DNA from 3 places in the Pseudomonas sp. P4_C8 genome. Region 1 is predicted to be linked to each of the others. Evidence: predicted binding sites of a transcription regulator. Region 1 holds the regulator's gene; each other region holds the start of a gene.
What was found. Region 1 encodes sigma-54, which starts transcription at its own class of promoters, with help from an activator protein. Its sites were predicted from a motif close to ANTGGCATNNANNTTGCTNT; they were not measured.

Region 1 (10,012 bases):
CTCGCGCCCTCGACCCACGTATCCAGCAAGTGACCGTGAGCATGGCCGGTGTCTGGGAACGTATCCTCATCGCGTCCACTGATGGCAGCCTGGCCGCCGATGTACGACCGCTGGTGCGCTTCAATGTGAGCGTGATCGTCGAGCAAAACGGTCGCCGCGAGCGCGGTGGACATGGTGGCGGCGGGCGTACCGATTACCGCTATTTCCTCGGTGACGACCGCGCCATGGGCTACGCCCGTGAAGCGTTGCGTCAGGCACTCGTCAACCTTGAAGCCATTCCGGCACCGGCCGGTACGCTGCCGGTGGTGTTGGGTTCCGGCTGGTCCGGCGTGCTGCTGCACGAAGCGGTCGGCCACGGTCTGGAAGGCGACTTCAACCGCAAGGGTAGCTCTGCCTACAGCGGGCGCATGGGCGAAATGGTTGCGTCCAAACTGTGCACCATCGTTGATGACGGCACGTTGGCAGGCCGTCGCGGCTCCCTGAGCGTCGATGACGAAGGCACCCCGACCGAGTGCACTACGCTGATCGAAAATGGCGTACTCAAAGGCTACATGCAGGACAAGCTCAACGCCCGCCTGATGGGCGTGGCCCGTACCGGCAACGGTCGTCGTGAGTCCTACGCCCACCTGCCAATGCCGCGCATGACCAACACCTACATGCTGGCGGGCGAAAGCGATCCGGCAGAAATCATCGCCTCGGTGAAGCGCGGCATTTACTGCGCCAACCTCGGTGGTGGACAGGTGGACATCACCAGCGGCAAGTTTGTGTTCTCCACCAGCGAAGCGTATCTGATCGAAGACGGCAAGATTACTGCGCCGGTCAAAGGCGCGACATTGATCGGCAACGGTCCGGAAGCCATGAGCAAGGTGTCGATGGTCGGTAACGATCTGGCGCTGGACAGCGGCGTTGGGACGTGCGGCAAGGATGGGCAGTCGGTGCCGGTGGGTGTCGGCCAGCCAACGCTGAAAATCGATGCGATCACTGTGGGTGGCACAGGCGCATAAGTGGCTTTTGAAAAAGTGAAGCTTCGGGTGAGCCGCTTGGCGGCTCACCCCGGAAGGGACTTAACGCAGACCGCGTTGAGTCTCGTCCAGCTCACGGATGTACTTGAAGATTTTACGGCTCGATGCCGGTGGCTTGTTGGTCGCCAATTCGTGCTGGGCCTGACGGATCAGGGAGCGCAATTGCTGACGATCAGCCTCCGGGTAGTCGAGCACGAACTTCTCCAGGACTGCATCGTCGCCCGCGATCAAGCGATCGCGCCAGCGTTCCAGGCCATGGAAACGTTCGTTGTACTGCCGGGTGGAGGCATCGAGTTGATCGAGCAAAGTCAGAATGGCGTCAGTGTCCTGATCGCGCATCAGTTTGCCGATGAACATAAGGTGCCGTTTACGCGCGATATTCGCGGTGTGCTTGGGCGCATCGGCCAGGGCCCGGCGCATAGCGTCGGTCAACGGCAGTTTTGCCAGCAAGTCAGGCTTGAGTGTTGTAAGGCGCTCGCCAAGGTCAACCAGAGCATGAAGCTCGCGTTTAACCTGGGATTTGCTTTTTTCTCCCGTATCGAGGGAGTCGTCGTAAGAATCAACCATGGTGGCCGTCCGCAAAGAAACGCCGCCATGATAACCAGTCGGGGGCCGCTTGTCCGGCCCGGTCGCTCGAAGGCCATACCGAAAGCAGAATTTGAGTGGAGAACAGCATGAGTGCAGTTGAAAGCGTCGGCCCACAAGCGTTGCCGGCACTGCAAGAACAAGTCGAGCAGATCATCGCTGAAGCCAAGCGTCAGGGCGCCAGCGCCTGTGAAGTTGCCGTGTCCCTGGAGCAGGGCCTGTCAACGTCGGTGCGTCAGCGTGAGGTCGAAACTGTCGAATTCAACCGCGATCAGGGTTTTGGCATCACCTTGTACGTCGGCCAGCGCAAAGGTTCGGCCAGCACCTCGGCGAGCGGTCCTGAGGCGATTCGCGAGACCGTCGCTGCGGCGCTGGCCATCGCCAAACACACTTCCGAAGACGAAGCCTCGGGCCTGGCTGATGCCGCGCTGATGGCTCGCGATCTGCAGGATTTCGACCTGTTCCACCAATGGGATATCACGCCGGAGCAAGCCATCGAACAAGCGTTGGCCTGCGAAGCCGCCGCGTTTGCCACCGACAGCCGGATCAAGAACGCTGACGGCACCACGCTCAGCACCCATCAGGGTTGCCGCGTGTACGGCAACAGCCACGGATTTATCGGCGGCTACGCGTCGACGCGCCACAGCTTGAGCTGCGTGATGATCGCCGAGGCCGACGGTCAGATGCAGCGCGATTACTGGTACGACGTAAACCGTCAGGGCAATTTGCTGGCCGACCCGGTGAGCATTGGTCAGCGTGCCGCGCAACGGGCGGCGAGCCGTCTGGGTGCGCGTCCGGTGCCGACCTGCGAAGTGCCGGTGCTGTTTTCCGCTGAGTTGGCCGGTGGTTTGTTTGGCAGCTTCCTCTCGGCCATTTCCGGCGGAAGTCTGTATCGAAAATCATCGTTCCTGGAAGGCACGCTGGGTCAGAAGCTGTTCCCGGAATGGTTGACCATCGACGAGCGTCCGCACTTGATGCGCGCCTTGGGCAGTTCCGCATTCGATGGCGATGGCCTGGCGACTTACGCCAAACCGTTCGTCGAAAAGGGTGAGTTGGTCTCCTACATCCTCGGCACGTACTCCGGGCGCAAGCTCGGCATGCCAAGCACCGCCAACGCTGGCGGCGTGCACAACCTGTTCGTCACCCATGGGGACGAAGATCAGGCCGCGTTGTTGCGCCGCATGGGTCGTGGCTTGTTGGTCACGGAACTGATGGGCCAGGGCCTGAACATGGTCACCGGCGATTACTCCCGAGGCGCGGCGGGTTTCTGGGTCGAGAACGGTGAGATCCAGTTCGCGGTGCAGGAAGTCACCATCGCCGGCAACATGCGTGACATGTTCAAGCAGATCGTTGCGGTCGGTAATGACCTGGAGTTGCGCAGCAACATTCGCACGGGGTCGGTGCTGATCGAGCGGATGACGGTGGCGGGTAGCTAACCCTTACCGCTTAAAAAAGGCGCGCCACCCAATTGGGTGGCGCGCCTTTTTTATGCGCCTTGCACCGTCCCCTGTGGGAGTCAGCCGCCTATGCGGACGTTGTAGCAGCTGGCGAAGCCTGACGCAGCTTGCGGCAGCTGCTACAGAGGGCAGTTTTTACTCGCCTTCTTCGAAAAAGTTATTGATCAACGCCACCAGCGCATCCAGCGCTTCCTGTTCTTGCTCGCCTTCGGTACTCAAGTGAATTCTGGTGCCTTTGCCGGCGGCGAGCATCATCATGGCCATGATACTTTTCCCGTCAACCATTGATTCTGGCGTCTTCCCTGCCCTGATCTGACACGGATACTTACCCGCCACTCCAACAAATTTTGCAGAAGCACGGGCATGCAGGCCCAGCTTGTTGATGATTTCGATTTCCAGAGCAGGCATCGCGATGTGAATCCTTTAGCTGAGGTCGCGGTGGCGGACCTGGACGTTCTTCAGGGATTGTTGCAGGACCTGGCCCAGACGTTCGGTCAGGTAGACGGAGCGATGATGTCCTCCGGTGCAGCCAATGGCGATGGTGACATAAGCGCGGTTGCTCGCGGCAAAGCGCGGCAGCCACTTGAGCAAATACGATGATATGTCCTGGAACATCTCTTCGACGTCCGGTTGGGCTGCCAGGTACTCGGCCACCGGTTGATCAAGCCCGGACTGAGCGCGCAATTCCGGCTTCCAATAAGGGTTGGGCAGGCAGCGCACGTCGAACACCAGGTCTGCGTCGACCGGCATGCCGCGCTTGAATCCGAAAGACTCGACCAGGAACGCAGTACCGGCTTCCGGCTGGTTCAACAGGCGCAGCTTGATGGTATCGCGCAGCTGATACAGGTTCAGGTGGGTGGTATTGATTTTGAGATCTGCCAGATCGGCGATCGGACCCAGCAGATTACTTTCGTCCTCGATGGCTTCTGCCAACGAACGGTTGGCGTTGCTCAGCGGGTGACGACGGCGGGTTTCGGAAAAGCGCTTGAGCAGGGTTTCTACGTCGGCGTCCAGGTACAGCACATCGCACTTGATATGCCGGCTCCGGACTTCATCCAGCAGTTCGGGAAACCGCGAAAGGTGACTCGGCAAGTTACGCGCATCAATGGATACGGCGACCAGCGGTTGTGCCAGTTCGGTATGAATCAGTGCGCGTTCCGCCAACTCCGGCAGCAGGCCGGCGGGCAGGTTGTCGATGCAGTAGTAGCCGTTGTCCTCGAGAACATCGAGGACGGTGCTTTTACCTGAGCCGGAGCGGCCGCTGACTATGATCAAGCGCATGATTACTGACCGTTTTGCTCGTCCAGGACAACCTGATACAAGGCTTCGTTGCTCGGAGCGCTGCGAAGACGATCACGGACTTCCTTGCGATCGAGCATGCTGGCGATCTGGCGGAGCAGTTCCAGGTGCGCATCGGTAGCCGCTTGCGGGACCAGCAGTACAAACAGCAGGTCAACCGGGGCGCCGTCGATGGCGTCGAAATCAATGGGGGCGTCAAGGTGCATCAAGGCGCTGATGGGTGACTCGCAGCCCTTCAGGCGACAGTGGGGGATGGCGATGCCGTTGCCAAAACCGGTCGAGCCGAGTTTTTCACGGGCAATCAATGCCTCGAAGACATCTTGCATCTCCAGATCCGGCACTTCCCGGGCGATCAGGTTGGCAATTTGCTCGAGGGCTTTCTTTTTACTGCCGCCCGGCACGTTCACGAGGGAACGGCCGGGGGTCAGGATGTTTTCAAGTCGGATCATGGGTTGGGAGTGTTAACGACCGGTCGCACCCTGGAGGAGGCTCTGGGTCTTTTCCTTATGCTTTTTGAGTTGTTTATCCAGCTTGTCGGTCAGTGAGTCGATCGCCGCGTACATATCGGTATGTTCCGCGTTTGCGACCACTTCATTGCCGGGAATATGCAGGGTGGCTTCGATTTTCTGCTTCAGCTTCTCGACCGTCATCGTGACCTGCACGTTGGTGATCTTGTCGAAATGCCGCTCTAATCGTTCGAGTTTTTCGCCGATGTAGGTGCGAAGAGGTTCGGTCACTTCCAGTTGGTGTCCACTGATGTTGACTTGCATACAGCTTCTCCTTCGTTGCCAGTGCATAAAGCGGTAGATCAAATGATCTACCACTGGAACGCTGTGGCGTGGCTCTACATCAACCGCTTGCGTTCGCTCGAAGGCGCGATCCCGAGGGACTCGCGGTACTTGGCGACGGTGCGGCGAGCCACCTGAATGCCTTGTGCCTCCAGTAAACCAGCGATCTTGCTGTCACTCAACGGCTTTTTCTGATTTTCCGCGGCAACCAGCTTTTTGATGATCGCGCGGATCGCTGTGGACGAGCATTCACCGCCTTCGGAGGTGCTGACGTGGCTGGAGAAAAAGTATTTCAGCTCATAAATACCCCGTGGGGTATGCATGAATTTTTGCGTGGTCACCCGTGAAATCGTCGACTCGTGCATGCCCACGGCTTCGGCAATGTCATGCAGGACCAGTGGTTTCATGGCTTCGTCGCCGTATTCCAGGAAGCCGCGCTGATGCTCGACGATCTGGGTGGCGACTTTCATCAGTGTTTCGTTACGGCTTTGCAGGCTCTTGATGAACCAGCGGGCCTCTTGCAACTGATTGCGCATGAAGGTGTTGTCGGCGCTGGTGTCGGCGCGACGGACAAACCCGGCGTATTGGGCGTTGACCCGCAGTCGTGGTACTGATTCCTGATTCAGTTCCACCAGCCAGCGTTCGTTGTCCTTGCGCACGATAACGTCGGGAACGACGTATTCGGCTTCGCTGGATTCGATCTGCGAGCCGGGGCGCGGGTTGAGACTCTGGACCAGCTCGATGATCTGTCGCAGTTCATCTTCCTTGATCTTCATCCGGCGCATCAGCTGGGAGTAGTCGCGGCTGCCGAGCAGATCGATGTAGTCGCTGACCAGGCGTTTGGCTTCGGCGAGCCAAGGCGTATTGGCTGGCAATTGGCGCAATTGCAGCAGCAGGCATTCGCCCAGGTTACGAGCGCCGATACCGGCCGGCTCGAATTGCTGGATGCGGTGCAGGACGGCTTCGATTTCGTCCAGTTCGATGTCCAGTTCCGGATCGAAGGCTTCGAGGATTTCCTCGAGAGTTTCATCCAGATAGCCCTGATTGTTGATGCAGTCGATCAGAGTCACGGCGATCAGGCGATCGGTGTCGGACATCGGTGCCAGGTTCAGTTGCCACAACAGGTGGCTTTGCAGGCTCTCGCCGGCCGATGTGCGAGTAGTGAAATCCCATTCGTCGTCATCGTTGCTCGGCAGGCTGCTGGCGCTGGTCTGGTAAACGTCTTCCCATGCGGTATCGACCGGCAGTTCATTGGGAATGCGCTCGTTCCAGTCGCCTTCCTCGAGGTTGTCCACCGTGGGGGCGGTTTCCTGGTAGGAGGGTTCCTGAATGTCGGCGTTGGGTTGCTGCTCGGCTTTGTCGGCCAAGGGGTCGACGTTGTCGAAGTCGTCGCCTTCTTCCTGGCGTTCGAGCATCGGATTGGACTCCAGGGCCTCCTGGATTTCCTGTTGCAGGTCCAGGGTCGACAATTGGAGCAGGCGGATGGCCTGTTGCAGCTGCGGTGTCATCGTCAGCTGCTGGCCCATTCTCAAGACTAGCGATGGTTTCATGGCAGGGGCTTAACACCTTATTCGCCGGCGCACATGCGCCATCCACTACAGGGCGCCGGAGCGCCAAACATAAGCAAATTATATGCCTGAAACTGAAGTGTTTGCCTAGAGCGCTGTAACAATAAAAACCTGTTGATTTTTACTGTGATAAGCGCTCAGTCGACTAGCCAGACACATCAACGCTTACAGGCGGAACTCATGGCCCAGATAGACTTCTTTAACCAGGTCGTTGGCCAGGATAGTGGCGGCATCGCCTTCGGCGATCAGCTGGCCATCGTTGACGATGTAGGCGGTTTCGCAGATATCCAGGGTTTCACGGACGTTGTGGTCAGTGATCAGCACGCCAATGCCCTTGGCCTTGAGATGGTAGATGATCTGTTTGATGTCGCCGACCGAAATCGGGTCCACGCCGGCGAAGGGTTCGTCGAGCAGGATGAATTTCGGGTTGGTAGCCAATGCCCGGGCGATTTCCACGCGGCGGCGTTCACCGCCCGACAGGCTCATGCCGAGGTTGTCGCGGATGTGGCTGATGTGGAATTCCTGCAGCAGGCTTTCCAGCTCTTTGCGACGTCCGGCCTTGTCGAGTTCCTTGCGCGTCTCGAGGATCGCCATGATGTTGTCGGCGACCGAGAGTTTGCGGAAGATCGACGCTTCTTGCGGCAGATAGCCGATACCGGCCTTTGCACGACCGTGCATTGGCTGGTGGCTGACGTCCAGATCGTCGATCAGCACACGGCCCTGATCGGCCTGCACCAGGCCGACAATCATGTAGAAGCAGGTGGTCTTGCCGGCGCCGTTGGGACCAAGCAGGCCGACGATTTGACCGCTGTCGATCGACAGGCTGACGTCACGCACGACCTGGCGGCTCTTGTAGCTCTTGGCCAGATGCTGAGCTTTCAGAGTTGCCATTACGGGGCCTTTTGCTCGTCGGTTTTCTTCTTCGGCTGGATCACCATGTCGATACGCGGACGCGACTCGGTCACCTTGCTGCCGGTAGCGCGACCGGCGCTGGCAAGCTTTTTCTGGGTGTCGTAGACGATTTTCTCGCCTAGGGTGATGTTGTTGTCCTTGTCGACAACTTTTGCCTTGTCGATCAGTACTACGCGATTTTGCGCGGCGTGGTACTGGATGGTCACACCCCAACCCTGGACAGGCTTGGGGTCGCCTGCAGTTTGCAGTTGCTCGAAGTAGGCCAGATTGCCCACCGAGGTCACCACGTCAATGTCGCCAGTCGGGGTGCGGGTCATGGTCACTTTATTGCCGGTAACCTTCATCGAACCCTGGGTGATGATCACGTCGCCCGTATAGGTAGCAACGCCGTTCTTGTCGTCCAGCTGGGCGTCGTCGGCTTGTATGCGGATAGGCTGCTCTTGATCGTTCGGCAGAGCCCAGGCGCTCACGCTTCCCAGTGCTGCGCCCAGACTGAGCAAAATAGGGAGGGTTTTAACGAGCCTCATACTGTCCTCTTACGTTAGATAGCAGGTGTATCCTGCTTTCTTTCAAGTACGCTTTCATTCCGATGCCTGTCGATACACCGCCAGCGCCGTCGATACTAACGGGTTGATCGGTCTGCGCATATTGCTGCTGCGGGAACACAGTCATACGGGTGGTGGTAATCAGGGTCCTGCGGTTTTTTTCGTCGAAACGGGTGATGCGTACCGAATCGATCAGCTCGACCTGGGTGCCGTCCGGGTTGACTTCCCCGTGTTCACTCTGGACGTGCCAGGGAAACTCGGTGCCGCGAAACATGTTCAGGTCCGGATTGGTCAGCAATGTGACCTCGGACGCTTTCAGGTGTTCGACCTTGTCGGACGTCATTTCGTACTGCAATTTGCCGTCCGGCAGGAACTGCACGCTGTGGGCGTTGGTCGCGTAATAGTCGATCGTGCTTTCATCGACCTTGACCACAGGTTTGTCGAGGAAGCGTTCCGGGCTGATGTTCCAGTAGCCGACCGCAGCGAACAGCGCGGCGATGCAACTGAATAACAGGATGTTACGAAACTTTTTGCTCAGCATAGTCGGCTCACAGGTACGCAGCGTTGGCCGCATCGAGGCGGCCCTGGGCGCGCAGGATCAATTCGCAGAATTCGCGAGCGGCACCCTCGCCACCCCGGGCAACGGTAATGCCATGGGCGTTTTCACGCACGAAGCTGGCGGCGTTGGCTACCGCCATGCCCAGGCCGACGCGGCGAATCACCGGCAGGTCCGGCAAGTCGTCACCGAGATAGGCAACTTGTTCATAGCTTAGGTTGAGTTGAGCCAGAAGCTCGTCAAGCACCACCAGTTTGTCTTCGCGCCCCTGATAAAGGTGGGGGATGCCGAGGTTTTTCGCTCGTCGTTCGACCACCGGGGTTTTGCGGCCACTGATGATAGCGGTCTGCACGCCCGCTGCCATCAGCATCTTGATGCCTTGGCCGTCGAGCGTATTGAATGTCTTGAATTCACTGCCGTCTTCGAGAAAGTACAGGCGCCCGTCGGTCAGCACGCCATCGACGTCGAACACCGCGAGTTTGATCTGTTGGCCGCGTTGCAGCAGGTCCGTGTTCATTACATTACTCCCGCACGCAGCAAGTCGTGCATGTTCAGGGCGCCGACCGGACGGTCTTCGCTGTCGACCACCACCAGCGCGTTGATTTTGTGGTCTTCCATGATTTTCAGGGCCTCGGCGGCGAGCATTTCGGCGCGGGCGGTCTTGCCATGAGCGGTCATGACCTGTTCGATGGTGGCGCTGTGGATGTCGATGCTGCGATCCAGTGTGCGACGCAAGTCACCGTCGGTGAAGATCCCGGCCAGTTTGCCATCAGCTTCCAGAATGACGGTCATGCCCAAGCCCTTGCGGGTCATTTCCATCAATGCGTCTTTAAGCAGGGTGCCACGCTGAACCTGTGGCAAATCTTGACCGGCGTGCATGACATTCTCCACTTTCAACAGCAGGCGTCGGCCAAGCGCGCCACCGGGGTGGGAAAAGGCGAAGTCTTCAGCGGTAAAGCCACGAGCTTCCAGCAGCGCGACGGCCAGGGCATCGCCCATCACCAGGGCGGCCGTGGTGGAGGAGGTGGGTGCCAGGTTCAGCGGGCAGGCCTCGTGTTCGACGTGAACGTTGAGGTTGACCTCGGCGGCCTTGGCCAGCGGGGATTCCGGGTTGCCGGTCACGCTGATCAATTGAATGCCCAGACGCTTGATCAGGGGCAGCAAGGTCAGGATTTCATTGGTGGAGCCGGAGTTCGACAGGGCCAGGATGATGTCATCCCGCGTGATCATGCCCATGTCGCCGTGGCTGGCTTCGGCGGGGTGGACGAAAAAAGCCGTGG
Region 2 (10,012 bases), on a different contig from region 1:
CGATACCCTCTTGCACAGCCTGAACCTGGTGGCGCCCGTGGCGATCATTGTCGGCGGCGAATTGGTCCCGGCGTTTTCGCAGGTCCGCGAACGGGTGTCCATTGCCCCGGCGCGAACCTGGTACGTCGCCGATCAAGCCACCTACAACCATCCGGGCATTGCCCCCGAGGGTTTCGTCAACCTGATGGCGGCCAGTGCCGATGCAGCCGACAACAACCCTGCCAGCAGCCAGCAGGTTTTTTTCGACGATCCTTGTTTCTATATCTACACCTCGGGCACCACCGGGCTGCCCAAGGCCGGCGTCTTCAAACACGGGCGCTGGATGCGCAGCTCTGCCAGTTTCGGCCTGATCGCCCTGGACATGCAGCCGCACGACATCGTCTATTGCACCTTGCCGCTGTATCACGCCACCGGGCTCTGCGTGTGCTGGGGTTCGGCCATCAGCGGCGCCTCGGGGTTCGCCATCCGCCGCAAGTTCAGCGCCAGCCAGTTCTGGAGTGACGTACGCAAATATCACGCGACCACCCTCGGCTACGTCGGCGAACTGTGCCGCTATCTGGTGGATCAACCACCCAGTGCCGAAGACAGCCAACACGGCGTGACCAAGATGATCGGCAACGGTTTGCGTCCTGGCGCGTGGAACGCCTTCAAAACCCGTTTTGGCGTTAAGCATATTTGCGAGCTGTATGCGGCCAGCGACGGCAACATCGGCTTCATCAACATTCTCAATTTCGACCACACCATCGGTTTCTCGCTAATGGCCTGGGAATTGGTGACCTACGATCATGACAGCGGCCAACCGATTCGCAATGCCAAGGGTTTCATGAACAAAGTGGCCAAAGGCACGCAGGGTCTGTTGTTGGCGAAAATCGACGACAAGGCTCCGCTGGACGGCTATACCGATCCGCAAAAGACCGCAAAAGTCGTGCTGCATGACGTGTTCAAGAAGGGCGATAGTTACTTCAACACCGGTGACCTGCTGCGCAACATTGGTTTCGGCCATGCACAATTCGTCGACCGATTGGGTGATACCTATCGTTGGAAGGGTGAAAACGTCTCGACCACGGAAGTCGAAAACATCTTGCTGCAATATCCGCAGATCGCGGAAGCCGTGGCGTATGGCGTGGAGGTCCGAAACACCAACGGGCGCGCCGGCATGGCTGCGATTACCCCGGCCGAATCCCTGGCCACCCTGGACTTCAGCGAATTGCTGGAATTCGCTCGCCAGCAAATGCCTGCCTATGCGGTGCCGCTGTTCCTGCGGGTGAAAGTGAAAATGGAGACCACCGGGACGTTCAAATACCAGAAGACCCGGCTCAAGGACGAAGCCTTCGACCCCGGCAAAACTGGTGATGACCCGATCTACGCCTGGCTACCCGGCACCCAGACTTACGTGCAAGTGACCGAGCAGGTGCTGGCGGATATTCATGACGGCAAGTACCGCTATTGAAGGTGGCTATGGCTACCCTTGAGAAAAAACAAGTGACAGCGTGGGGGCTGCTCGGGAAACTGTCGGCTTTGCGAATAACCCAACGTGGAGCCCCCGATGTCAGACCAAAGCCGCCAGATGACCCCCGAAGAAGCCGCTGAATTTGCCGAACAGGTCTTCAACAAAGCGCGCGAGGGTGATGCGGCCATGATGGCTGCGCTGCTGACCAAAGGCCTGCCGCCTAATCTGCGCAACCACAAAGGCGACACCTTGCTGATGCTGGCCGCCTACCATGGCCACGTGGATACCGTAAAAGTCCTGCTTGAACACAAAGCCGACCCGGAAATTCGCAATGACAACGGCCAAAGCCCGATTGCCGGTGCCGCGTTCAAGGGCGACCTGGCAGTGGTCAAGGCACTGGTAGACGGCGGGGCGCAAGTGGAAGGTTCATCGTTTGATGGCCGAACCGCGTTGATGATGGCGGCGATGTTCAACCGCGTCGAAATCGTCGACTACCTGATCAGCAAAGGTGCCGATCCAAAAGCCAAGGACGCCAACGGCGTGTCCGCACTCGATGCCGCGAAAACCCTCGGCGCCACCGACACCATCGCTCAGTTGGAAAAACTGCTCGGCTGATCCTTTGTGGTGGGGGACCAAGCCCCTCACCACAGGTCTCACCCTGCTCGGTAACTTCCTCCGAATGCGCTATCCTTCGCGCCCTCAAAAATCATTCGCTACAGGATCCACCTCATGAAAGCCGCACTCGTCGAACTCATCAGCAAAATCAGCTCCGGGTGCATGAGCGATGACGAAATTCTGAAGGTCGCTGACGAAGCGGCTCAGGCTTACGCCGATCCTGAAGCTTTTCTGACGGCCAATCCGGATATCAACTACGACGACACGTTCCCGATCGCCTTGGGCGAATGGGTGGTTGTCGGCAGTCTGCCGGAGACAGTGTTGTTCCAGGCCGACACATACATGGACCTGTTCGCCCAGATCGTCGCTTCGTTCGGCCCCGGTGTTGATTTCAATATCAAACCCAAGCAACTGGCCAAAACCGATGCCCTGACCGCGCTCAACCGCATTCAGGTGCAAATGGGCAGCATGAACAAGGAAAACGGCGGCTACACGCTGATGAACTTCAGCCAGTTGCTCGACGACGAACTGCAAGTGGTGCTGGTCTACGGCAACGACGTGCCACGGGTACTTGAACTGTGCGCCGAGGTCGGCATCGCCGCTGCGCCATCCCTGGAAGCCTTGAAAGTGGCGATCCATATCTGACGTTAACCCAGTAAAAAATCGGAACACTGGCATTGGGCGGCTATCCTAAGAGTGCAAAATCACTCTTAGGGAGCGTCACCATGGGTTCTACGTTCAACAGCCTGATTGCCTTGATCATTTTCGTGCTGGATATCTGGGCCATCATCAACGTGTTTAAAAGTGGCGCCACCACCGGGATGAAAGTCCTCTGGGTGGTGTTGATCGCGTGCTTGCCGGTGCTGGGGCTGATCATCTGGGCCATCACCGGACCGCGGGCTGACGTACGGATCTGACTCCATTCCCTGTAGGAGCCGAGCTTGCTCGCGAAAGCGGTGTATCAGTCAATACACATGTCGGCTGATACACCGCTTTCGCGAGCAAGCTCGGCTCCTACATGGGGCATGTATTTTTCAGGCTCCAATGCAGTAATCCGTTGAACGAACAGTCCGCGCAAAAGTCCAGATGCTTGTAAGCCCATCCATGGGTTTTATCGAGGAGGCTCTGATGCAAAAGTGGAAAATCACTTTCGTAGATGATCACGGCGAAACAGTCGATGAAGTCTTTGAGTGCGACGAATGCCCGGATAACGAGCACGCCGCCAAACTCATCAAGGCCCGACTCCTTCCTGTCGCCGCCGTACTGGATCTGAACGATCTGGAAGGGCGAACTCCCGATGCGACCGTCAAAAGTCTTAAAGCCCAGAACAGCATACAAATCCTCGGCATCACGCCAATCTGAACATCTCCTGTCACATTCTCATCCAGTCCTTGGCAGCGGCTCTCTCTTGAGGCTACTCTGCAATCGAGATCAGCGAATGGATCGCTAAGGTCTGGTCTTGTCAGCTACATGCTTGCTTCCCACCGGCAACGAGGTTGCCGCATCGCTCGCACCACTCGGTTGCGCGTGCCGGGAATACGGAAAGTCTATCCATCACTATGAGGGGGACGTTTCATGAGCACAGCCTATCAAGAAGACATCAGCAGCTCGGTGCTGCGCCGCATGAAAGAAGGCGGTTTCGACTTTTCAAGATTCCATCCCATCGAGTTCTACGCCATTTTCCCCGACGAGGAGCGGGCCCGCAGAGCAGCAGGTCATTACCGTGGTGAGTCCTTGAATGCGCAAATCAGTGTGCGCGACGACGGCGCATGGGCGCTCGAACTGAGCAAAGTCATGTACGCCACATACGATGACATCGGCGATTTCGAGCAATGTTTTGAGGCCGTGGTCGAGCCTCTGGGCGGCATCATTGAAGGATGGGGCGTCAAGCAGGAGGTACGAGGGCTACTCGCATAATCTTATGAACAGTGACACGCACTAACGGCTGGCCTTCGGGTTGGCCGTTTTAGTTTATGGGGCGGCAAAATCCTTCCGGCAAAACCCTTCCGGCAAAACCCTGAAACAAGAATCCGGCGCAAAAAAAACCGCCTGAGCAGGCGGCTAAAGGGAAGTTCGGGCTGTTTTCCAGCGAATGCGCGGATTATCCGCACGGGCGGGCGGGCAGTGAAATCAACTCTGACTATGCTGGTGATAGGCGACAACGTCGCCTTGCAATGAAGCGGGGGCAATCAAGTTGGGGCGTTTGCTGCACGGGATTGGTGCGGTATTAACGGTGTTGATTTCCAACTGATTGATATCAAAGCGTTTATGCCGATGGCACGGGCCTTGCGAAGCCTAGGTGTCCGGGTGACAAGGAGTACGGCATGATCCGCACCTATTTTGATGAAATGTACGATGCCGGCGGCCAGGTCCGCCCGCATTATCGGGAGTTTGCCCGTTGGCTGGCCGAAACGCCTGACGAACTTTTGGCACAACGGCGACGCGAGGCCGATCTGTTGTTTCATCGCGCCGGGATTACTTTTACGCTCTATGGGGACGAGCAGGGGACAGAGCGCCTGATTCCCTTCGATACAATCCCTCGCAGCATCCCTGCCAGTGAATGGCGGGTCGTCGAGCGCGGCTGCATTCAGCGGGTCAAGGCATTGAACATGTTCCTTGCCGACCTCTATCACGAGCAGCGCATCATCAAGGCGGGCATCATTCCTGCCGAGCAAGTGCTGGCCAACGAGCAATACCAGTTGGCGATGCAAGGGCTGAATCTGCATCGGGATATCTATTCGCACATCTCTGGCGTCGATCTGGTGCGCGACGGCGACGGCACGTACTACGTGCTCGAAGACAACCTGCGTACACCCAGCGGCGTGAGCTACATGCTCGAAGATCGCAAGATGATGATGCGGCTGTTTCCCGAACTGTTCGCGGCGCAACGCATTGCCCCCATCGATCACTATCCGAATTTGCTCCTGGATACCCTGAAAAGCTCCAGTCCGATCGACAATCCGAGCGTGGTGGTGCTAACGCCGGGTCGCTTCAACAGCGCGTTTTTCGAGCATGCCTTTTTGGCCAGGGAGATGGGCGTTGAACTGGTGGAAGGCGCAGACCTGTTCGTGCGCGATGACAAGGTGTTCATGCGCACCACAGACGGGCCGAAAGCCGTCGATGTGATCTACCGTCGCCTCGACGATGCATTCCTCGACCCGCTGGCGTTCAATCCGGATTCGATGCTGGGCGTTCCGGGCCTGCTGTCATCGTACCGCTCCGGCAATGTGGTGCTGGCGAATGCCATCGGCACCGGAGTCGCGGACGACAAGTCGGTGTACCCGTTTGTCACCGACATGATCCGTTTCTACCTCGACGAAGAACCGATCCTGAAAAACGTGCCGACGTTTCAGTGCCGCAATCCATCTGAACTGTCCCACGTGCTGGCCAATCTTCCCGATCTGGTGGTCAAGGAAACCCAGGGCTCCGGCGGTTACGGAATGCTGGTCGGGCCAGCGGCGACGGCGGCGGAAATCGAGTCGTTTCGCGCGCGGATCAAAGCCAAGCCGCACGCGTACATCGCACAACCGACGTTGTCCCTGTCGACCTGTCCGACCTTTGTCGAAAACGGCATCGCCCCACGCCACATCGACCTGCGTCCGTTTGTATTGTCTGGCCGCGAAACCCGGGTTGTGCCCGGCGGTTTGACCCGTGTCGCCCTGCGTGAAGGCTCTCTGGTGGTGAATTCATCCCAGGGTGGCGGAACCAAGGACACCTGGGTGGTCGAGGATTGAAGGAAGCTTGCCATGCTAAGTAGAACTGCCTCGGATTTGTATTGGATGTCGCGTTACCTGGAGCGAGCGGAAAACCTCGCACGGATGCTCGACATCAGTTATTCGCTGTCGCTGATGCCACAGGATGGTCGCGGTGACGGGCTGCACGAACTCGCCATGCCGCTGCTGATCACCGGCACCCTGGATGATTACCTGGAGCGCCACGGCGAGTTGCATGCCGAACGGCTGCTGCACTTTTTCGCCCTGGACGCGGCCAACCCGGCGAGCATCTACAGCTGCCTCGGCGCCGCTCGGGCCAGTGCCCATGCGGTGCGTGGGCGAATCACCGCCGACATGTGGGAAAACATCAACGCCACCTGGCTGGAGATTCGCGGGATCGCCGAACAGGGTTTGAGCCGCTACGGCATGAGCCGTTTTTGCGAATGGATCAAGGAACGTTCCCACCTGTTTCGGGGCGCGTCCTACGGCACCATCATGCGTAACGATGCGTTCCGCTTCATTCGTCTGGGAACATTTATCGAACGGGCTGACAACACGCTGCGCCTGCTCGACGCTCGCTACGAAATGGCCGGCGATCAAGCTGAAACCGTCAGTGACAGTACGGCGCACGCCTATTATCAGTGGAGCGCATTGCTGCGTGCGCTGTCGTCGTTCGAGGCGTACACCGAGATCTACCGCGACGCCCCCGGTGCCCGGCATGTGGCTGAGTTGCTGTTGCTGCGGGCCGATGTGCCGCGCTCCCTGCGCGCCTGCACCGAGGAAATCGACCAGATCCTCGCCAGTTTGCCGGGGGCCAACGGCCGTCCGGCACAACGCCTGGCCGCTGAGATAGACGCGCGCCTGCGCTACACCGGCATCAACGAAATTCTCGACGAAGGCCTGCACGCCTGGCTGACCGAGTTCATCCCGCTGGTGCGCCAGTTGGGCAACGCCATTCACAGTTCTTACCTGGAGGCTGCATGAGACTTTCCATTAGCCACGAAACCACCTATCACTATGAAGATCAGGTGCGGGCGAGCATCCAGTACCTGCGACTGACACCCCACGACAGCGAGCGTCAGCACGTGCTCAGCTGGCAGCTCGACCTGCCGCGCCCGGTACGCGCGCAACTCGATCCGTTCGGCAACATATTGCACGTGCTGACCATGGACGAGCCGCATGAGGCGATCATCATCGGCGCCCGTGGTCAGGTCGATATCGACGAACTGCGCGAAGCCGAGCATGAAAGCCAGTCGGCGCTGCCGTTCCTGCGTTTCACGCGCCTGACCGAGCCCGACGAAGCGTTGCGAGCGTTCGCGCAAAAGGAATGCAAAACACGTCGGGATCGCACCGCGCTGATCGACTTGATGCATGGCCTTAACCAGCACATGACCTACACGCCCGGCGCAACCGAAGTCGACACCAGCGCGGCTCAGGCCTTCGCCGGGCGTTCAGGCGTCTGTCAGGACCACACCCATGCCTTTCTCGCCTGCGCGCGCAGCCTGGGCATTCCGTCGCGTTATGTGTCGGGTTATCTGTACAGCGAGAACAGCGAACACCTGGCCAGTCACGCCTGGGCGGAAGCCTGGCTCGATGACGCCTGGTACAGTTTTGACGTGACCAATGAACTGGCCCGACCGGAGCGTCACTTGAAACTGGCCGTGGGCCTGGATTACCTGGATGCCTGCCCGGTACGCGGAATGCGCCGGGGCGGCGGCTGCGAGCAGATGCATGCGAAGGTGTTTGTGTCGCCAACGCCGATGCCGGTTATCTCTGTCCAACAGCAATAATCTGCCGCACCACAAAAACCTGTGGGAGCGAGCCTGCTCGCGATAGCGGTCTTCCAGTCAGCAAACCTGTGACTGACACACCGCCATCGTCGGAACGCCGCCCGGAGCCGGCTCGCTCCGACATGGATTCAGGGTCAGGGCTTAACCTTGCGCCCGGCCATATGCTTCAAATACCCCACCAGCATTTCCAGATCCCGCTCCGGTAACACCTGCGCGGTAAACCCCGGCATCTTCGCCTGCGGCCACTGGCGCAAGCTTTGCGGATCACGGATATACCGCTTCAGGAAGTCCGCCCCAAAATACTCGGTCGGGTTATACGGAATATTCAGATCCGGCCCGAATTGCGCATCTCCGGCGCCGTTCAGTCGATGGCACGCCAGGCAGTTCTTCTGAAACAGCGCAAAACCTAGATTGACCGGATCGTCCGCTTTAAAGGCCGGATCCGGCAGCAGGGCAGGGAAGCGTTCGGCCACCGGCGCCATGCGCTTGATGCTGGCGACCTGGTACGGCCATTGCTCGGGGCTGATATTGCCTGTTTGAGGATTCGTCCAGACCAGATAAAACGGCCCGGCACTCGGCTTGCCTTCAGACAACGCTGGCCACGGTTTGGCCGGGTCTTCAATCGCCAACCATGCCTGCGCACCTTGGGTGTTGAGCAACGGTGCAGCGGCCAGTTCGGCGGCAAATCCGTCCAGCGCCACGGCTTGTAGATGGTCAGCAGGCTTGATGCCGGTCAACAACGCCGCCAGCGGCACCGCTTGATAGCTCATGTCTCGTTTGTAGGAAACGTCGTCGGCAATGCGCAGGGTCTGGAGTTGCGGGTGCTTGAGCAGTTCCTCGGTCTGCCAGGTGCGACTGCTCGCGCCCAGCTCCAGGTTCAGCTGTGCGGCAAACAGAGGCGTGCTGAGCAGCAAGGCCCCGATCAGAGTGAGCGTTTTCAATAGATCGCCATCCATGTCGTGAAGGTGCCACAAAGGTTGGCACACCCACGCTGGCTCGGGTAGCGAGCCAGTCACATTTTTAAAATGACGATATAAATACCTGACGCCGTATTTTTTCCCGACTAGCCAATCACCTTGGTCAGATTCGGCAAAATCAACAACAGCGTGGTAGCGAAAAGAATGAGCCCGGCTTGACGTACTTTCGAATGTTTGAACATGGCTTGACCGCCTTTTTTGTTATTTCCTGATGCCTGCCTGCATATCTCCATGACGGCAGAGCGTTGCACTTCCTGTCAGACGAGCGCCTCGGCAAAACCCGACGACAACTTCGTACACTTCACCTTAGAGCCCGCGTCACCCGTGGTTTAGATCCATTTCGTATGGGTATTCCATAAAAAGCTATAAAAAAGACATGAGGCCTATTGCCAGCTTCTTGGGCGCCCTTTTGCTAGACAGCTCCGTGTCCTGAAACGGTTAATCCCATTGCTCACTACCGTCCGTCTGAGCGTGTCCGTCAACGTCTGTGAGCGCTGCGGTCATTGAATCCGCGGCGGCTCGGCATAAGAGTGAGCGCTCAGTATTTACTCACCGCCCAGGTTCGAGGACGTCATGACCCAAGCTTTGATATTCGATGCGTTACGCACGCCCCGCGGCAAAGGCAAGGCCGATGGCGCCTTGCACAGCGTCAAACCGGTCAATCTGGTGGCCGGGTTGCTCACGGCGCTGCAACAGCGCACCTCGCTCGATACCAGCCAGGTCGATGATGTCGTGCTGGGCTGCGTGACGCCCATTGGTGATCAAGGCTCCGATATCGCCAAGACCGCGACCCAAGTGGCGGATTGGGACGTCAGCGTCGCAGGTGTGCAGATCAACCGTTTTTGCGCTTCGGGTCTTGAGGCGGTGAACCTCGGCGCGATGAAGGTGCGTTCCGGTTTCGAAGATCTGGTGGTGGTCGGCGGTGTCGAGTCGATGTCCCGCGTGCCAATGGGCAGTGACGGCGGGGCCTGGGCGCTGGACCCGGAAACCAATCTGCACAGCCATTTCACCCCGCAAGGCGTAGGCGCAGACCTGATCGCCACCCTTGAAGGTTTCAGCCGCCAGGACGTCGATGCCTACGCGCTGCACTCGCAACAGAAAGCAGCGCGGGCGCGGGCGAGCGGTTCGTTCAACAAGTCACTGGTGCCGGTGCAGGATCAGAACGGCATCATCTTGCTCGATCACGATGAGTTCATTCGCGCCGACTCCACCTTGGAAGGCTTGGGCAAGCTCAAACCGAGCTTCGAGATGATGGGGCAAATGGGCTTCGATGCCACGGCGTTGCGCGTCTACAGCCATGTCGAACGGATTAATCACGTTCACACGCCGGGCAACAGTTCCGGGATCGTCGATGGCGCCGCGCTGATGCTGATCGGTTCCGAAGCCAAGGGGCGGGCGCTGGGCTTGCAGCCACGGGCGCGGATCGTCGCCACGGCGGTCACCAGCACCGACCCGACCATCATGCTC
Region 3 (10,012 bases), on a different contig from region 1:
GCACCGCCCAATGGACGCATCAGGCTGCCACCAAACACGCAGGCCGCCGTGTAGTAACCGGCCGTGACCGGGCTCAGGCCGTATTGGTCGTTGAAGTAGCCGGGCAGGGCGCTGGCCAGGCCGATGAAGCCGCCGAAGGTCACGCTGTAGAAAAACATGAACCACCAGCTGTCGCGGTCGCCCAGGGCTTTGAAGTAGTCGGCCATGGACTTCGCTTTCGGCCGCTCAGGTGCGTTTTTCGCCAGCCAGGCGAAGACGATCAGGGTCAGGATCAGCGGGATCAGGGCGAAGCCGAACACGTTGCTCCAGCCGAAAGCGGCCGCCAATACCGGGGCGATCAGCGCGGCGAGCACCGTGCCCGAGTTGCCAGCGCCGGCAATGCCCATGGCTTTGCCCTGATGTTGTGGCGGATACCATTGCGAGGCCAGCGGCAGGGCGACGGCGAAGGACGCACCGGCCATGCCAAGGAACAAGCCAAGGACCAGCGCTTGTTCGTAACTGTGAATCCCGAGTTTCCAGGCGCCGAACAGCGCGCAGATGACGATCACCTGGCCAATCAGCCCAGCAGTTTTTGGCGACAGACGATCCGCCAGCATGCCCATGATAAAGCGCAGCACGGCGCCGGCCAGAATCGGCGTCGCCACTACCAGCCCGCGCTGTTGGGTGGTCAGGTGCAGGTCGGCGGCGATCTGTACGGCCAACGGGCCGAGCAGGTACCAGACCATGAAACTCAGGTCGAAGTAGAGGAAGGCCGCAAACAGTGTTGGCGTATGGCCGGATTTCCAGAAGCTTGAATTCATCGCGCACCTCAGCTGTGAAGAGTCTCGAGAAGGAGTCATGAGCTAGCAGGTGGGGCGCCTGTGGGCCGCACCACCGGCCCCGGGCTGTGGGGCCAAAACGAAAAAACGCCGCCACCCGATTCGCCAGAGGCAAATGGGGTGAGCGACGTCTTTGTCGTAGGTGGGGCAACCGCCGTTGGTTACCTGTGGTGATTACTTAGCCAGATTTGTGCCAACAGCCCGGGACCGAGTTGCAGCCATTCGCGAGCAGGCTCGCTCCCACAGGGGGATTGGGTCTTACACAGATCCAGTGCGGGAGCGAGCCTGCTCGCGAAGAGGCCTTCAAAGGCAGCACAAAACTTCAGCCAAGCAACTCACTCATGGCAATAATCTGCTCTGCAACCTGGATCAGCTTCTGCTGCCGGCTCATGGCCTGGCGGCGCATCAGGGTGTAGGCCTCTTCCTCATTGCAGTTTTTCATCTTCATCAGCAACCCCTTGGCCAACTCGATGCGCTTGCGTTCGGCCAGTTGTTGGTCGCGGGCATGAAGCTGAGCGCGTAACGCCTGGTCACTTTCAAACCGTGCCATGGCCACGTCGAGAATCGGCTGCAAGCGTTGTGCGTGAATACCTTCGACGATATAGGCACTGACCCCGGACTGAATCGCCTGGCGCATCACGCCGGGGTCATGTTCATCGGTAAACATGACGATCGGCCGTGGTTGGTCGCGGGTCACCAGCACTACTTGCTCCATCACATCGCGGCTCGGTGACTCGGTATCGATCAGAATCACGTCCGGACGCACCATTTCGACGCGTTCGGGCAGGTCGATGGTCAGACCCGACTCATCGATCACCTCAAACCCGGCTTCGGTCAGGGCGGCTTTGAGGCGGCCGACTTTCTTCGCGGTATCGTTGATCAGCAGGATACGCAGCATGTTTGCAGTCTCCTGTCAGCGGTGAGCGAATCGTTGCGAGCTGTCGCTCAGGGCGTGCAACTTGAAGCTGCGGGCATAGCCGGACGGATCGGAGCCGTCCCAGACTTTGCCGTCGATCAACTGGCTGCTGCGCATGTCCTGACCACTGGTGGCGACACCGACAGCGGTGGCGGCTTCACGGTACAGATCCAGTTGCTGAACCTGACGGGCCACGTCGAGGTAATCCGGATCGTCACGCAACAATCCCCAGCGCCGGAACTGAGTCATGAACCACATACCGTCGGACAGGTACGGCACATTGACCTCGCCGCCGGCATGGAAACGCAGCGCGTGCGGGTCCTGCCAGCGATTGCCCAGCCCGTCAGCGTAATCGCCCAGCAGGCGCGGCTCGATGCAGTCGAGGGGCGCGTCGAGGTAGTCGGGCGCGCTCAATAGTTGTGCGGTGCTGCGGCGGTTTTCAGGGTTTTGCTCGATGAACCGGCTGGCTTCCAGAATCGCCATCACCAAGGCTCGCGCGGTGTTGGGGTATTGCTCGACAAACGCACGAGTGCAGCCGAGGACTTTTTCCGGGTGATCGGGCCAAATGGTCTGCGACGTCGCCAGGGTAAAGCCGAGATTCTGCTGCACCGCGCTGGCTGACCATGGCTCACCCACGCAAAAACCATCTATACGTCCGGCTTGCAGGTGCGCGACCATTTGCGGTGGCGGCACTACCACGCTGTCGACATCCTGCAACGGGTGGATGCCCTGACTCGCCAGCCAGTAATACAGCCACATGGCGTGGGTGCCGGTGGGAAATGTCTGGGCGAAGGTGAGTTTTGAGCGAGTTTGGTGCACGTGGTGGTCGAGTGCTTCAGGACTGGTCACGCCCAACGCCTGCAAACCGTGGGAGAGATTGATGCTCTGGCCGTTCTGGTTCAGGCCCATCAGCACTGCCATGTCGGTCGAGACGACGCCGCCGATGCCCAGGTGAACCGCATAAATCAGGCCGTACAGGCTGTGGGCGGCATCAAGTTCGCCGCTGACCAGTTTGTCTCGCAAGTTGGCCCAGGACGACTGGCGCTTGAGGTTCAGGGTCAGGCCGTAGGGCTGGGCGAACCCCTGGGTCGCGGCGACTACGACCGAGGCACAGTCGCTCAAGGCCATGAAACCGAGATTGATGTCGGTCTTTTCCGGGGCATCGCTGCCATTGACCCAGGCCAGAGGGTCGGCTGGAACTTCAATCATCAATAAACACCTTTTAAAAAAAAACGCCGCCAAGGGCTGCTTGCCAGAGCAAGGCCCAGTGACGACGCCTTTGTCTTGCGACCCATTGCGCCGTTGGCATGAGTGCTGATACCGGTGACGGTGCAAGGCATATGCCATCGCTCGTTGATTTCATCGCGCGCCTCGCCTGCAACCGGATGCCCGGCTATAATTGCCGCCACTTTTCAGCCCAGAGTCAAACCCGCCCATGTACACCCTGGCCCGTCAGATGTTGTTCAAACTTTCCCCGGAAACCTCCCACGATCTGTCCCTGGACCTGATCGGCGCGGGCGGGCGTTTGGGCCTCAACGGCTTGCTGTGCAAGGCCCCGGCGAAAATGCCGGTGTCGGTCATGGGCCTGGATTTCCCGAACCCGGTGGGTTTGGCGGCCGGTCTGGACAAGAACGGCGCGGCCATCGACGGATTCGCTCAACTGGGTTTTGGTTTTGTCGAAATCGGCACCATCACCCCGCGCCCGCAGCCGGGCAACCCGAAACCACGGATTTTCCGTCTGCCGGAAGCCGAGGCGATCATCAACCGCATGGGGTTCAACAACCTCGGCGTCGATCACCTGCTGGCTCGCGTGGCGGCGGCCAAGTACAAAGGCGTGCTGGGCATCAACATCGGCAAGAACTTCGACACCCCGGTTGAGCGCGCGGTCGACGATTACCTGATCTGCCTGGACAAGGTGTACGCCCACGCCAGCTACGTGACGGTCAATGTCAGCTCGCCCAACACCCCGGGCCTGCGCAGTCTGCAGTTCGGCGATTCGCTCAAGCAGTTGCTCGCTGACCTGGCCACGCGCCGCGCAGAACTGGCGTTGCGCCACGGCAAACATGTCCCGCTGGCGATAAAGATCGCGCCGGACATGACCGACGAAGAAACCGTACAAGTCGCACAAGCGCTGATTGAAACCGGGATGGACGCGGTGATCGCCACCAACACCACCCTGAGCCGTGTTGGCGTCGAAGGCATGGAATACGGTGACGAGGCGGGTGGCCTGTCCGGCGCACCGGTTCGCGACAAGAGCACTAACACCGTAAGAGTGCTGGCGGCAGAACTGGCAGGTCGCTTGCCGATCATCGCCGTGGGCGGCATCACCGAAGGCAAACACGCGGCCGAGAAAATCGCGGCGGGTGCGAGCCTGGTGCAGATCTACTCCGGCTTTATCTACAAAGGCCCGGCGTTGATTCGTGAGTCGGTAGACGCCATCGCAGCACTGCGCTAAACCCCTGTAGGAGCCCGGCTTGCCGGCGATGGCGTCCTTGAGATCGCTGTCGCCGGCAAGCCGGGCTCCTACAAAGGATTGTGTTTAGCCAGAGAGCAGGCATAAAAAAGGGCTCCTCGAAGGAGCCCCTGGGCCGAAGCCCGCCGTCCGGATGGGACGTGTGTGGTTAATTCAGTCAGTCATCAGATTTTCGTGTCGGAGTGTTAGGCCCTGTAATTAATTGCCGACGGCGTGAAGTTCGTTGAGTCTGTGGATTCCCGCAGTGCCGGTCATACCGTCCCAGTTGTCGCCGCGTCCCTCGCGCCAGCCGTTAATCCAGGCTTGGCGTACTGACGGTAGAGTAAATGGGCAAAGCTCACGGGATTTGCCACCAACGCCATATTGATATCCGCGCAAAAATGCTCTTTCCAACGGATCACGCTTAAGTCTTCTCATAGGGTGTTGCCCTCACTTGTTGACTGTATTCATCGCGTAGACCTCAATCGAGGTCTGGCAGAAAAAAACTCTGCCGTTGGGGCCCGCTGCCGGCGTCGCGAGCCAAGGTGTTGACGTCGTTGCGGCGTCAACCTGTATTGAGTTCTAACCAATGCGTCACATCGAGGGAATGATCGTTTTGTCATAAGGACGTAACGATAAAGATGCTATGGCGATAAGTAACACGATGTTTGCCCCGTGTTTGTTGGTAAAGCCCTGTATGATCGGCCCCCCGCAGGATGATGGGGTTAATCCTTAGTGAGAATGACTTCTGTTGCGTGGGAGCATTATTCGACGAAGGGTCGACTTGTGACATTTTGTTGCATCAACTTTTTTATCTGCCTGTGCATCTAAGCTCTTCTAACCTGAGCAGCACTGGTGGGACGGCACACCTTCGTGCCACGCGGGCGCTCTTTTAGAAAAGCGCCTGATTGAAATCCGGGCCGGCAATGCGTTGCCGGTTCACTTAGCTAAAGGCTTTGAAAATCCAATGTCCGATCAATTCGAAATCTTCCTCACTTGCCCCAAAGGCCTTGAAGGCCTGCTGATCGAGGAAGCCGTCGGGCTTGGCCTTGAAGAAGCGCGTGAGCACACCTCTGCCGTGCGCGGCATGGCGACCATGGAAACCGCTTATCGCCTGTGCCTGTGGTCGCGTCTGGCGAACCGGGTGTTGCTGGTGCTCAAGCGTTTCCCGATGAAGGATGCCGAAGACCTGTACCACGGCGTACTGGACATCGAGTGGCAAGACCACATGCTCAACGCCGGTACCCTGGCCGTCGAGTTCAGCGGCCATGGCTCAGGTATCGACAACACCCACTTCGGCGCTTTGAAAGTCAAAGACGCCATCGTCGACAAACTGCGCACCCCGCAAGGCGACCGTCCGTCGATCGATAAACTCAACCCGGACTTGCGCATTCACCTGCGCCTGGACCGTGGCGAAGCGATTCTTTCCCTCGACCTGTCGGGTCACAGTCTGCACCAGCGTGGTTATCGCTTGCAGCAAGGCGCGGCACCGCTGAAGGAAAACCTCGCGGCCGCGATCCTGATCCGTTCCGGCTGGCCACGCATTGCGGCCGAAGGCGGCGCGCTGGCTGACCCGATGTGCGGTGTCGGTACGTTCCTGGTCGAAGCCGCGATGATCGCCGCCGACATGGCGCCGAACCTGCGTCGCGAGCAGTGGGGCTTTACCCATTGGCTGGGCCACGTCCCGGCGCTGTGGAAAAAGCTTCATGAAGAAGCCACTGAACGTTGCGCAGCCGGGTTGGCCAAGCCACCACTGTGGATTCGCGGTTACGAAGCCGACCCGCGCCTGATTCAACCGGGCCGCAACAACGTCGAACGTGCCGGCCTGAGCGAGTGGATCAAGATCTACCAGGGCGAAGTCGGTACGTTCGAGCCGCGCCCGGACCAGAACCAGAAAGGCCTGGTGATCTGTAACCCTCCATACGGCGAGCGTCTGGGTGACGAGGCGAGCTTGCTCTACCTCTATCAGAACCTCGGCGAGCGTCTGCGTCAGGCCTGCCTGAACTGGGAGGCCGCGGTGTTCACCGGAGCGCCGGACCTGGGCAAGCGCATGGGCATTCGTAGCCACAAGCAGTATTCGTTCTGGAACGGCGCGCTGCCGTGCAAGTTGCTGCTGATCAAGGTCACGCCAGACCAGTTCGTCACGGGCGAGCGTCGCACCCCGGAACAACGCCAGGTCGAGCGCGAGCAGGCAGAAGTCGAAGTCGCCGGCAACGATGTGGTGCCGGGCAAGTACGAGAAGTACAACAAGAACGGTAACCCGATCAAACCGGCACCGGTGGTGATCGAGCAACCGCGCTTGAGCGAAGGCGGGCAGATGTTTGCCAATCGCCTGCAGAAAAACCTCAAGGCAATGGGCAAGTGGGTCAAGCGCGAAGGCATCGATTGCTATCGCGTCTACGATGCCGACATGCCGGAATATTCCATGGCCATCGACCTGTATCAGGATTGGGTCCACGTCCAGGAATACGCGGCGCCGAAATCCATCGATCCGGAAAAAGCCTCGGCACGCATGTTCGATGCCCTGGCCGCCATTCCGCAGGCCCTGAACATCGACAAGAGCCGCGTGGTGGTCAAGCGTCGCGAGCGTCAGAGCGGCACCAAGCAGTACGAGCGTCAGGCCGCGCAGGGCAAGTTCGTCGAGGTCAACGAAGGTGGCGTGAAGCTGCTGGTCAACCTCACCGACTACCTCGACACCGGGCTGTTCCTCGATCACCGTCCGATGCGCATGCGCATTCAGAAAGAGGCGGCCGGCAAGCGCTTCCTCAACCTGTATTGCTACACCGCGACGGCCAGTGTTCACGCGGCCAAGGGCGGCGCACGCACCACTACCAGTGTCGACCTGTCGAAAACCTACCTGGACTGGGCGCGACGTAATCTGTCGCTGAACGGTTTCTCTGACAAGAACCGTCTGGAGCAGGGCGATGTGATGGTCTGGCTCGACGCCTGCCGTGACGAATACGACCTGATCTTCATCGACCCGCCGACGTTCTCCAACTCCAAGCGCATGGAAGGGATCTTCGACGTGCAACGCGACCAGGTGCAGTTGATCGACTTGGCCATGGCGCGTCTGGCACCCGGTGGCGTGTTGTATTTCTCCAACAACTTCCGCAAGTTCGCCCTTGAGGAAAACCTCACCGAGCGTTACGCCGTTGAAGAAATCACCGCCCAGACCATCGACCCGGATTTCGCCCGTAACGGCAAGATCCACCGTGCCTGGAAAATCACCGCACGTTGACACCTGAACGGTGGATCCACAGAGCCTTGATTTTTAAAGGCTCTTTGGATTCTTTCAGTACTGGTCAAATTAGTGGCTAATGGCTATAACTCTTCTCATGGCCAATGGGTTTTCCCGCACCTGGCGTTTTGAGTTGCATCTATGTCGTTGCACGCCGTGCGCCCCAGGATCCTGGGTATTATCAGCGAAGATGCCTCGGCCTGGCTGGTCGCGCTGCTGGTATTGATTATGGGTGGCATCCTTACGGGGATACTCGCCTGGTCAACGCTCAATGTATTCCACCATCAACTCAAGCAACGCTTCCAACTGCTGGCCAGTGAGCGTTTTAGCCGCATTGAAGAACGTTTCGTAGACCAGGAGCAGCGCCTCGACGGCCTGCGCCGGTTCTTCTCTAATTCCAGTTCGGTCTCCCGCGAGGAGTTCGACGGTTACACCCAAGCCCTGTTGCACCGGACTCAAGCCTATGAATTCGCGGCGCGAGTGACGCGTGCCGAGCGCGCAGAATTCGAGCGCAAGGCGCGGGGCGAGGGATTGCGCGACTTCACCATTCGTGAACTTGACGGCAACGGTCAACTGCAATTGGCCGCTGAACGCGATGAATACGTGGCGGTGCTTTACAGTCAGACGCAAAGTCGACTGGGCTCGCTGCCGGGTTACGACTTGCTGACCGAGTCGATGCGTCGATCAACCGTTGAGCGGGCGGACAGACTGGGCGCTATGACGGTGTCGCAGCCGATGCATCTGGTCAGTATCGAGCCGGCTTATGAACGTGGCGTGCTGTTGGTGGCCCCGGTGATGCTGCGCAACATGCCAAGCGCTACGGGTGCAAAACCCTACGGTTATGTCATGGCAGTGATCAGCATGCGCCAGTTGCTGGCAGATGGATTGTCGGACTCCACGCACGACTATCTCTCGGTGCGCATTCTCGACTTGTCGATCGACGAACAGCACGAAGCGCTTTTCGAATCCTTCAACGTACCGGCAGCCAGTAGTTTGTCTGCAAGCCGGCTGTTGCGACTGGCCGATCACGATTATCAAGTCGACATCACCCCGAGCGAAGCCTTTGTAAAAGCCAACCATTCTTCGGTGAAGACCCTGATGGTGCTGGGCGGGTTGCTGAGTCTGTTGCTCAGTGTGTTGTTGTACGTGTTGGTCAGTCAGCGTCAGCGCGCGCTGAAAATGGTGGAGCAGCGGACTGAGGAATTACGTGCCCGCGAGCAGGAGCTACGTGGCGCTCACGGCCAGTTGCGTGCTGTGCTGAATGCGGCGACTCAGGTGGCGATCATCGCCACCGACCTGCGCGGGATCATCAATACGTTCAATGCCGGTGCCGAGCAGATGCTGGGTTACGCCAGCGTCGAGGTCGTGGGACACATGACCCTGGAAAACCTGCACTTGCGCCGGGAGTTGGTGGTACGCGCGGCGGAGTTGAGTGCGCGGTATGGCAAACCTATTCCGACCAGTCAGGCGATGTTGGTCAAGGGGGGCGAAGAGGGCGGGCACGAGGCGCGGGAGTGGACGCTGGTTCGCCGCGATGGCAGCCATTTGGCGGTGAACATGCTCGTGACCCCGGTGCTCGACGAGCAAAGTCTGTGGGTCGGTCACCTGGCGATCTGCATCGACATTACCGAACGCAAGCGCGTCCATGAGGCACTGGCGGCGCGGGACGTGTTATTGAAAAAACTCAGCGCCCATGTGCCCGGTGGCATCTATCAATTCAAGATGGAGTTCGACGGTCGCTTCCGTGTGATCTACGTCAGCGACGGTATTCGAGAGATCTACGAACTCGAACCTGATGTGCTGCTGCTCGATGCCGAATCGATCTTCACGCGCATTCACCCACAGGACTCGACCCGGGTCCGTGCTTCGATCCTGGCGTCAGCGGACACCCTTAGCCCGTGGCGCGAGGAATACCGCGTGCAGTTGCCCATACGCGGCCTGCGCTGGGTTCGTGGTGAGGCGACCCCTGAAGAGCTGCCCGGTGGCGGCGTTCTCTGGCATGGCTACATTTCCGACATCTCCGACTTGAAGCGAGTGGAAGAAGAGTTGCGCGCGCTGTCGATCACCGACTCGCTGACCGGGATCCACAACCGCCGTTATTTTCAGGAACGCCTGACCACCGAAATGGTTCGGGTCCAACGTGGCGGGGGCGAGTTGTCGGTGATCATGCTCGACATAGACCACTTCAAGCGCATCAACGACCAGCATGGCCACGCCATGGGGGATCGGGTATTGCAGGCCGTGTGCGAGCGTATCGGTCATCGGTTGCGGCGCACGGATGTGTTCTGTCGCCTCGGGGGGGAAGAATTCATGGTGCTCTGCCCCGACACCGACAGCGAGCAGGCTCAAGTGCTGGCCTTGCAGTTGTGGCAAGGGCTGCGCAGTTCACCGATCGACGCCGTCGGGATCGTCACCGCGAGTTTCGGGATTGCCAGTTGGCGCGTCGGGGAGGGTGTGGATGCGCTGTTGCTGCGGGCAGACTCAGGGGTTTATGTGGCGAAGCTGGCTGGGCGGGATCGGGTTGAGGCGCAGATGAGCTAAGACTGGACTCCTGTAGGAGCGGGCTTGCCCGCGAAAGCGGTGTGTCA

Region 2: a site for sigma-54 is predicted at 4,339-4,358, ahead of AC1DWM_RS08300 (circularly permuted type 2 ATP-grasp protein). Genes of this name have one in related genera too.
Region 3: a site for sigma-54 is predicted at 3,063-3,082, ahead of AC1DWM_RS07845 (CmpA/NrtA family ABC transporter substrate-binding protein). Genes of this name have one in related genera too.

What each region holds. Positions count from the first base shown of each region.
Region 1 covers NZ_JBFUIH010000014.1:68,493-78,504, reverse strand. Annotated here, with positions in the region: gene tldD (metalloprotease TldD) at 1-1,004, shown strand, start outside; gene yjgA (ribosome biogenesis factor YjgA) at 1,065-1,589, opposite strand; gene pmbA (metalloprotease PmbA) at 1,697-3,043, shown strand; gene AC1DWM_RS11330 (HPr family phosphocarrier protein) at 3,200-3,472, opposite strand; gene rapZ (RNase adapter RapZ) at 3,488-4,345, opposite strand; gene ptsN (PTS IIA-like nitrogen regulatory protein PtsN) at 4,348-4,812, opposite strand; gene hpf (ribosome hibernation-promoting factor, HPF/YfiA family) at 4,825-5,133, opposite strand; gene AC1DWM_RS11310 (RNA polymerase factor sigma-54) at 5,208-6,701, opposite strand; gene lptB (LPS export ABC transporter ATP-binding protein) at 6,885-7,610, opposite strand; gene lptA (lipopolysaccharide transport periplasmic protein LptA) at 7,610-8,158, opposite strand; gene lptC (LPS export ABC transporter periplasmic protein LptC) at 8,145-8,717, opposite strand; gene AC1DWM_RS11290 (KdsC family phosphatase) at 8,725-9,249, opposite strand; gene AC1DWM_RS11285 (KpsF/GutQ family sugar-phosphate isomerase) at 9,249-10,012, opposite strand, start outside.
Region 2 covers NZ_JBFUIH010000009.1:187,443-197,454, reverse strand. Annotated here, with positions in the region: gene AC1DWM_RS08330 (long-chain-acyl-CoA synthetase) at 1-1,450, shown strand, start outside; gene AC1DWM_RS08325 (ankyrin repeat domain-containing protein) at 1,547-2,065, shown strand; gene AC1DWM_RS08320 (hypothetical protein) at 2,180-2,710, shown strand; gene AC1DWM_RS08315 (PLDc N-terminal domain-containing protein) at 2,791-2,982, shown strand; gene AC1DWM_RS08310 (hypothetical protein) at 3,194-3,427, shown strand; gene AC1DWM_RS08305 (ribonuclease E inhibitor RraB) at 3,641-3,982, shown strand; gene AC1DWM_RS08300 (circularly permuted type 2 ATP-grasp protein) at 4,390-5,799, shown strand; gene AC1DWM_RS08295 (alpha-E domain-containing protein) at 5,812-6,762, shown strand; gene AC1DWM_RS08290 (transglutaminase family protein) at 6,759-7,568, shown strand; gene AC1DWM_RS08285 (c-type cytochrome) at 7,703-8,524, opposite strand; gene AC1DWM_RS08280 (acetyl-CoA C-acetyltransferase) at 9,119-10,012, shown strand, end outside.
Region 3 covers NZ_JBFUIH010000009.1:80,429-90,440, reverse strand. Annotated here, with positions in the region: gene AC1DWM_RS07855 (nitrate/nitrite transporter) at 1-800, opposite strand, end outside; gene AC1DWM_RS07850 (ANTAR domain-containing response regulator) at 1,141-1,716, opposite strand; gene AC1DWM_RS07845 (CmpA/NrtA family ABC transporter substrate-binding protein) at 1,732-2,943, opposite strand; gene AC1DWM_RS07840 (quinone-dependent dihydroorotate dehydrogenase) at 3,170-4,189, shown strand; gene rmf (ribosome modulation factor) at 4,406-4,624, opposite strand; gene rlmKL (bifunctional 23S rRNA (guanine(2069)-N(7))-methyltransferase RlmK/23S rRNA (guanine(2445)-N(2))-methyltransferase RlmL) at 5,154-7,424, shown strand; gene AC1DWM_RS07825 (sensor domain-containing diguanylate cyclase) at 7,566-9,965, shown strand.